DNA from 2 places in the Halomonas sp. N3-2A genome. Region 2 is predicted to be linked to the other one. Evidence: predicted binding sites of a transcription regulator. Region 2 holds the regulator's gene; the other holds the start of a gene.
The links. The regulator LexA, encoded in region 2, represses DNA repair genes until DNA is damaged. The targets are predictions, from matches to a motif close to TACTGTNTANNTANACAGTA.
Positions count from the first base shown of each region.

Region 1: the regulator LexA is predicted to act here: its motif matches at 1,555-1,574, upstream of CEK60_RS08765 (LexA family protein).

Region 1 covers NZ_CP022286.1:1,841,200-1,845,596, reverse strand. Annotated here, with positions in the region: gene CEK60_RS08770 (Y-family DNA polymerase) at 1-1,032, opposite strand, end outside; gene CEK60_RS08765 (LexA family protein) at 1,029-1,454, opposite strand; gene CEK60_RS08760 (alpha/beta fold hydrolase) at 1,938-2,816, shown strand; gene CEK60_RS08755 (patatin-like phospholipase family protein) at 2,851-3,894, shown strand; gene CEK60_RS08750 (Smr/MutS family protein) at 3,904-4,397, opposite strand, start outside.
Region 2 covers NZ_CP022286.1:1,203,635-1,208,031, forward strand. Annotated here, with positions in the region: gene CEK60_RS05645 (ribonuclease J) at 1-258, opposite strand, end outside; gene purU (formyltetrahydrofolate deformylase) at 535-1,389, shown strand; gene CEK60_RS05655 (energy-coupling factor ABC transporter permease) at 1,475-2,146, shown strand; gene lexA (transcriptional repressor LexA) at 2,207-2,884, opposite strand; gene CEK60_RS05665 (TetR/AcrR family transcriptional regulator) at 3,212-3,889, shown strand; gene CEK60_RS05670 (L,D-transpeptidase) at 3,867-4,388, shown strand.

The sequences.
Region 1 (4,397 bases), 640 kb from region 2:
GACACCGGCTTTCATAAACTGAAAACCCGGCCGATACATCTGTTCCAACCCTTCGCGCACGGCTTCTAAAATGATGCGGGTATCGTCGCTTGGCGATGCCAGGGGAATCATCGCGCTAGGTGAAAGCTGAGGCTGGTCTTTACGATGGCGGTTGGTATTTAGAAATAGCAATACGGCGCGGGTAAGGCTTTTCTGCTGGCGCAGTTTTTCGGCACTGCGCTGAGCATGGCGGCGCAGCGCTGCGTGCAATTCCGCTTTTACGCCGGTTGCGTGGCCAAAAGAGCGTGACGTCATAATACGCTGACGCGGCTCTTCTAATGCGTTCATTGCCAAGCAGGAGGTGCCACGTAGCTCTAGCGCTGTACGCGCAAGCACCACTGAAAATCGTTTGCGAAGTTGCTTTGGGTCGCACTCCCGCAACTGCCACGCCGTGCGAATACCACTCACCGCAAGCCGTTCTGCTAGGCGTCTGCCGACGCCCCATACGTCATTCACCGGCAGCTGTTTAAGCAGCGCCGTAGTGGTCGGGCTGTTGGCAGTGAGTAGGCAGACGCCTTGGTAGTGAGACTGCTGTTTGGCAACGTGATTAGCGAGCTTGGCTAGCGTATGGGTAGGTGCCAGCCCTACGCATACAGGTAGCCCTAAATAGCGGCGAACACGGCGGCGCACAGCTTCCCCGAGCGCTTGGCATTGAGTGTCGCTGAAGCCATCCAGGTAGATAAACATTTCGTCAATAGAGTAAGGCGCGACGTCTGGGCAGGCATCCCGCAGTAGCTGGGCGAGTCGTGCGGACATGTCGCCATACAGCTCGTAGTTTGATGACAGTAAGTGAATCTCTCCCCGTCGGCGCAAACCTTCCAGTTGGAAAGCGGGAGTGCCCATGGGGATTTCCAAGGCTTTCATTTCGGCCGAGCGGGCGATCACACAGCCATCGTTATTCGACATCACGCCCACGGGTTTGCCTTCAAGCGCGGGCTTAAAAACACGCTCGCAGGAAACATAAAAATTATTGGCATCAACAAGGCCAATCATGGCAAATACTCATGCACCACGGCGCGCACCACCCCCCATAGCTGGCAGTTTGTCTCTGCTAACGGCAGCGGTGGATAGTGGGGATGTGCCGAGCAGAGGTGTGGTGTGCCTTGATAGAGCGCATAACGCTTTATCAGTACTTCCTCTTCAAACATGGCGACCAGGATATGCCCTAAGCGGGGCGGTATGCTGCGATCTACCACCAGCAAATCACCTTCGAATATCCCCCAGCCTTCCATGCTGTCGCCCGCGGCGGTGAGGTAAAACGTGTGGTTGGGATGTTTAATCAGTCGCTCATTGAGATCTAACGTGCGTGGTTCGTAATCTTGAGCAGGTGAAGGGAAGCCGCTAAACCCAGCGCGGCCGTATAACGTTGGAAATGGCAATGGCTGAGAGGTTAACGGCAGGGCTGTCGCGACCATCGTTGTTGGAAATGTACTCGTTGTAAACGTACTTGTTGCCAACGTGGCTGTTTTTAAAGCGGCGGGTTGGGACGGCATCGTCGGCATCCTCATGAATAAATAGTGTGTTTATATACAGTATTTATAAACAGTATTTATTCATGAAGGAGAAATTGCAAGCGACGCTCAACGCTGGGGGGCTGGGAGCTACTGGCTTAGTGGGTGCAATTGGCTTAGCGAGCAAGCCACAGACCAACCACCAACGCACTTATCACGGTAATCAAGAACACAAGGTTGCGAGCACGGGTGTCACGACGTGGTTTCATAGTCATTTTCCTGTTGGTCATCATCGTTAAGAGCATTTCGCAGTAGTTGCAGCACGCAAGCGTTATCCGCATAAAAGCGGCAGATGCGCTGCGCTTAGCATGGTAACGTTTACGCCTTAGAGCGTCATCTGACGTATATGACATTGCTTGGTTATCCGGCTTTTAAGAGATCCTGCTTATGAATGAATCGACCCACGTCGGTACCGCTGCGCAGCCGCTTTCCCTGGCGAATGGTCGGCTGGCGGCGCTTAGCTGGGGGCGTAGCACTGCGCCTACTTGGGTGGCGCTGCATGGTTGGCTAGACAACGCGGCGAGCTTCAGTCGGCTGGCGCCGCTATTGGTGAAAGCACTGGATATTCGCATTGTGGCGATCGACTTCCGTGGTCACGGGCACTCAGCTCATGCGCCTGCAGGAAGCGACTATGCACTATGGGACTATACCCAGGACGTGCTGGATACCATGGAATCATTGGAGATTGAAAAAGCGACGCTACTTGCTCACTCGATGGGGGCAGCCGTGGCTTGCCTAGTCTCGGCAGCGCTGCCTGAGCGGGTAGATAAGCTAATTCTGTTAGATGGCTTAGGAGCGCTAAACACACCTGCCGAAGAGACTGCCAGCCAACTACGCAAAGGGCTAGTGGCCTATAGGCGGCCGCTTTCCCGTCCTCCTCGTTATCCCGATGTTGAGAGTGCAGTTGCAGCGCGGGTAGCCGGAGGTGTCACGCCGCTGGACAGCATCACCGCCACGCCACTTGTCGAGCGCAACACCCAGGCCACTGCCGATGGGCATGTGCAAATGCGTACCGATAGCCGTTTATTAAAGCCTTCCTTGGTGCGCTTTACGCCCCAGCAAGTGCTGGCACTACTGGCGGAGATTCAAGCCCCGGTACTATTGATAGAAGGGGAACGAGGTATTTTAGGCGAGCGGGACTGGGCAGAAAAAGCGCGCCAAGCAGTACCACAGTTAACGCGCCATGTACTAGCGGGTGGCCATCATCTGCATCTTGAGCCCCAGGCGGTTCATCGCGTGGCCAGTACAATCAGTCAGCAAGCGTAGCGGGTACCTGATTGCTCGCGTTAGGAAGATGACGATGAAGAAAAAAGTAGCGCATGTTGTTAAAACACCTGTGGCAAGTAGCTGCTTGAATGGCGGTAATAAGGTTGCGCTGGTATTAGGGAGTGGAGGGGCCAGGGGCTATGCCCATATCGGTGTTATCGAAGCATTAGAAGCGCGCGGCTTCGAGATAATTTCGATTGCGGGTTGCTCTATGGGCGCGCTAATTGCTGGTATTTATGCCGCTGGCAAGCTGCCTGAATACCGGGATTGGGTGTGTAACCTGGACTATTTAGACGTGCTCAAGCTGGTCGATGTGACCTGGAGTCCAATGGGCGCCATGCGAGCGAATAAGGTCATGAGCAAACTTGAAGAGCTGGTCGGCGATATGCTGATCGAAGACCTGCCTATTCCGGTGACGACCGTCGCGACGGATCTGGTTCGTCAACGTGAGGTGTGGTTTCAAAATGGCCCGTTACTCCAGGCAATCCGTGCCTCTATTGCCGTGCCGGGTGTCATTACCCCAGTACATGTGGGTGGCCAAGTACTCGTTGATGGCGGCTTGCTGAACCCACTGCCGATAATGCCGATATTAGCCACCCACGAAGCGGATTTTGTGGTGGCGGTTAACGTGACGGCGCACAGCCCACAACCGATCACCTTAGAGGAGTTGTTACCCAGCGAAGATGCAAGCGACAGCCGCACCGCGTTAGAGCGCGACCGTGATGCTAATATTGGCGGTTGGATGGACGATGTGCGTGCCACCACGCGCCGTCTGTGGGATGGGCTGGGGGGCAGCAATGGTGAAGAGAGCGACGTTGATGAAACCGTTGACCTGCGTGGTCGGCGTGAATGGGGCAAGCTCGATATGATTCTAGAGTCGTTTGATATCACCCAAGCGGCGCTCGCGAAGTATAAAATCGCAGGCTATCCGCCGGATGTATTGATCGAAATTCCCAAAACTGTTTGCAGCACTTACGAGTTTCACCGCGCCAACGAATTAATTCGGCTGGGTCGGCATCTTGCTGATGAAGCGTTAGAGCGCCGCATGCCTAGCATTGCTTCGGATGCGACCGAGTGACATAGCCGCCTACTGCCCGCGCTTGCGCAGCAGAATATACACCGCGCCTGTTCCGCCATCGATATCGGTGGCGGAACAGAACGCCAAGACGCCGGGCCACTCTCTTAACCACGCATTGGTATGGCTTTTAAGCACCGGAAAGTCAGAGGTGGTGCCCCAGGCCTTACCATGCACGACTAGAACACAGCGCATGCCTTGTGCAGCGGCGTCGCGCAAAAAACTTTCAAGCTCAATCCTCGCTTCTTCTAGGGTATAACCGTGTAAATCCAACCCCGCTTGCCACGCGGTTTGGCCACGTTTTAACTGGCTTAAGGTGCGCCAGGGCAGGTCGGGCACGCTGAATTCCAGATACTCTGAGGGGCGTACCGCCTCTACTCGACCGTCGGTCGTGCGACCGCTGGTTTGCAGCGTGTTGCTCTCTACCGCCGCTTGTCGACGTGCTTGCTGGGCAGCTTCGTCGTTGCGCTTAGGCTTGCCGGGATCAGCTTGGTTACTGGCAATAC
Region 2 (4,397 bases):
AAACTTATGGCGCAGCAATCCCGCCGCTAACGGCGTTGCAAAAATAGGGCAATTCCACCTGGGCCAGAGCCACGCCACGGCGCCAATATGATCTTCATGGCCATGGGTAATGTAGAGTGCCTTTGGGGTAATGTTGAGTGCTGCTAATGTATCTGTATTGGGCACCTGCAGCGGGGAATTGGGTAGATCTTGGCGAATCATCATGCCGCAGTCGACGGCGATCCACTCATCATCGTATCCATACAACGTAAGGTTCATTCCAATTTCACCACACCCACCTAGCGGCAGTAGGCGCAGGGGAGGGCGACGGCGGGGACGAAGTTGAACGCGTGGTGGGTGCATCAGTAATGAAAAGCCTAAAAAGTAAGACCTTAACTATACGGGAAGGCAGGGGCGGGTAACAATCATCGTGGCATTTGGCTGCGGTGCTTCCTTGATAAGCATAAGGTACACTATTTCGCCTATATACCGCTTCCCTACCGCTGGTAGGTGCTTGTCGAACGTGCCGTTAAAATATGTCAAGAGTGTTTATTTATGTCTCATTATTACCGTTTGGTGGTTTCTTGCCCTGATCAAGTGGGCATTGTGGCGCGTGTCTCAAGCTTTATTGCTCAACAAGGTGGTTCTATCACTGAAGCAAGTCAGCACTCTGATCTTGAGACCGGCCGATTCTTCATGCGATACGAAATTTTGGCAGATTCGTTGGGTATGTCGGCGGAGGCGTTACGTAGTGCGTTTGAGCCGGTGGCTAAAGCCTTCAATATGCAGTGGTCGCTCGTCGATACTCAAAAGCGTAGGCGTGTGGTGTTGATGGTGTCGCGGGAGTCTCACTGCCTGGTTGATCTGCTTTATCGTTGGCAGGCTGGGGAGCTTGATTGCGATATTGTCGGGGTTATTTCAAATCATGAGGATATGCGATCACTCACTGAGTGGTATGGCATTCCTTACCATCATGTGCCCGTAGATCCTGATAACAAGCAGGCTGCTTTCGAGCAGGTGCAAGCGCAGATTGATAGCGCAAGGGCTGACTGCGTTGTGCTGGCACGTTACATGCAAATTTTGCCACCTTCGCTCTGCTCGCGTTACGCGGGACGGGTGATTAACATCCACCACAGTTTCTTACCCTCTTTTGCCGGTGCTAAGCCCTACCATCAAGCTTACCAGCGTGGCGTTAAGCTAATCGGAGCTACCTGTCACTATGTCACTGAAGAACTGGATGCTGGGCCGATTATTGAACAAGATATTCATCGGGTAAGTCATTGCCATACGCCAACGGATCTCGTGCGCTTTGGGCGCGATGTCGAAAAAGCGGTATTGGCGCGTGGTTTACGATGGCATTTAGAAGACCGGGTATTAATCCATGGCAATAAGACCGTGGTGTTCAGCTGATCATGTTGTTTAGATACGCAGCGTTTTTAGTCAATTCGAGTTTACAGCTGGCTTGTCGTTAGCTGACGGGTAGATAGGGGCATCCATGTCTTTCGCGCAAAGTGTTTTAGCTCCCTGGGCATTGTTGCTGACGTGGTTGGTATCGTTGAGCGTACTTGCGTGGATGATATGGCTGCGCCCTTGGCGAGTGCTGATAGGCGATGTGGCTCTTCAGCATCGGTGGTTAGCCGCGACGCTCGCTGTGGTGTTGATGTGGCAACTGCGTGCTCAGGCAGTCGATTGGTTAACCCTGCACTTAGTCTTCACCGTCTTAATGACGTTGGTATTCAAAATGCCTCTCGCATTAATCAGCAATGTGCTGATTAATGTTGCGATGTCAGCCATTGGCCGTAACGAATGGGCGTTACTAGGCGCTAATGTGTTGGTAACCGGCATTGTACCTGCGGTCATTACCGGTCTGGTATGGCGATGGGTAGACCGGCGCCTGCCGGATAACTTGATGATCTTTTTATTCGTATGCGGCTTTTTTGGCGCAGCGCTGGCAACACTGGCAGGAGGGTTGTCGGTGGTCTTGCTAATCATGGTGGCGGGTACTGACTCTGAAGCTGTGTACTTAGCCCAAGAGTATGCGCGCTTCTTACCCCTGTTAATGCCCTCCGAGGCTTTTATCACAGGGATGTTACTCAGTATTTTATTGGTGTATCACCCGAGTTGGGTAGCTACGTTTAATGATCGTCGCTATATAGACTCTCAGTAACATTGCGATAGCCGGTGAGTATCTCTATCGAGTGCCTCACCGGCATTTACACTTACTCGCTTATCCCAGTGCTTGGCCGTTACCGCCACGTATGACACCAACTCCCACCCCTTCGATATCCAACTGCTGCGTACGCAGGTCAATTTCTATGGGCGCAAAGTCGCTGTTTTCAGCAATCAGCGTCACCGTATGGCCCTGTCGTTTAAAGCGTTTTACAGTGACTTCATCTTCTAACCTTGCCACCACGATTTGGCCATCACGAACCCGGTCGGTGCGATGCACGGCAAGAAGGTCGCCTTCCAGTATGCCAACATCCTTCATTGACAAGCCTCGCACCCGAAGAAGGTAATCCGCTTTGGGGGTAAAGTATTCAGCGGGGAGTGGGCAATAACGATCAATGTGTTCCGCTGCTAGAATCGGGCTTCCTGCGGCCACTTCGCCAATGACTGGTAAGCCATTCGGTAGTGGTTCTACGTTGGCGGCAGGCGCTGTTGCCGAGACATCACCGATATCCTGTGGTTCCTGATTAGGCAGTCGAATCCCCCGCGAGGTGTTACGGATAATGCGGATGGCACCTTTGCGCTCAAGCGCTCGTAAATGCTCTTCAGCAGCGTTAGGAGAACGAAAGCCTAGCGCTTTGGCAATTTCTGCGCGGGTCGGCGGATAGCCAAATTCAGACATCGTTTTAACAATAAAATCAAAAACATGCTGTTGACGAGCAGTAAGAGGACGCGACATAACAAACTCCAAAAAATTGAACAAGACAGTGGCTACATGTCGGCTTAAACAGTATGTGGTTAAGTATACAGTATGTTGCTCTGTCCAGTACATGCTAGAGCGTTTCGCTATGGCATGGCAGTCATTATGCGAATGGTGTCAGGAATGCAGATAGGAACGACGAGTGTGAGGGGCTCTGTCGACGGAGCGTCTGATGGCAGGTGTTTGAATAGGGGCCTAGGGTGCATTTGAGCGTTGGGTAAAAAGCTAAAGATAAGTGATTGAGCCAAATAGCGTTATGGCATAGTATTTAACGATGTTTTAAACACTCGTTTTCTGGAGGGCGCTATGGCGCAATCTGATACGGTAACACGTATCCTCGATACCGCTGAGGTGCTGTTTGCCGAGCGTGGTTTTGCCGAAACATCGCTACGCAATATCACCAGTAAAGCGCGGGTTAATTTGGCTGCCGTCAATTACCACTTTGGTTCTAAAAAGGCGCTTATCCAGGCGGTATTTGCGCGCTATTTAGATCCCTTCTCACAACGTTTTCACACGGCGCTTGATGAGCTGGAAGCGCAGTACAACGGTGATGTGATTCCGCTTGAAGTGCTGTTGGAAACAATGGCAAGCACGGTGCTGGCAGTGCCAGCTGAGCGCAATAGCCTGAAGGTGTTTATGCGTCTGCTAGGGTTGGCGTATAGCCAGGCACAAGGGCATTTACGCCGTTATATCCAACAGCAGTACGGAGACGTGTTTACCCGCTTTACTGAGTTGGTGCGCCAGGCAACGCCAGATTTACCTGATGCTGAGCGTTTTTGGCGACTGCATTTCATGCTGGGCACCGTGATTTTTACGCTGTCGGGTTTAGATGCGCTGCGTGACATTGCCGCGAAAGACTATAATGAGCAAGTAACCGTCAGGGATTTGGTAAGACGTTTACGCCCTGTCGTGGTTGCTGCCATGAATGCTCCGCTACCGCCTGCTGCTGATGAAGGACATTATGCGAACGCCCACGCTAGCTGAACTACCCCCGCAGAATGGTGGTTGGATAGACATCAATATCAAACACCAGCAGCTATGCTGGTGGCAAGGGCGCACGCTGCAGTACACGTGCGCTGTGTCCACCGGTGAAAAAGGCGTAGGGCAGCAGGAAGGCAGTGGTCAAACCCCCCTGGGATGGCATTATATCCGCGCATCGATAGGGGGCGGTTTAGCTGATAATGCTGTTTTTCGGGGGCGGCGGTGGACTGGGGAAGTGTTTACGTCGGCGCTTGCGGCGGAATTCCCTCATCGTGATTGGATCTTAACGCGCATTATGTGGCTCTGTGGTTTAGAGAGAGGAGTGAATCGAGGCGGGGATGTCGACACTCAGCGTCGTTTTATCTATCTTCATGGCACGCCACCTGATCAACCGATGGGCGTGGCCGCTTCACATGGGTGTATTCGGCTGCGCAATGATGATCTGCTTTATCTTTTTGAACATGCGCCGCCGGGCACACCCGTTTGGCTTCATAATGGCTAAGCGTAGGCA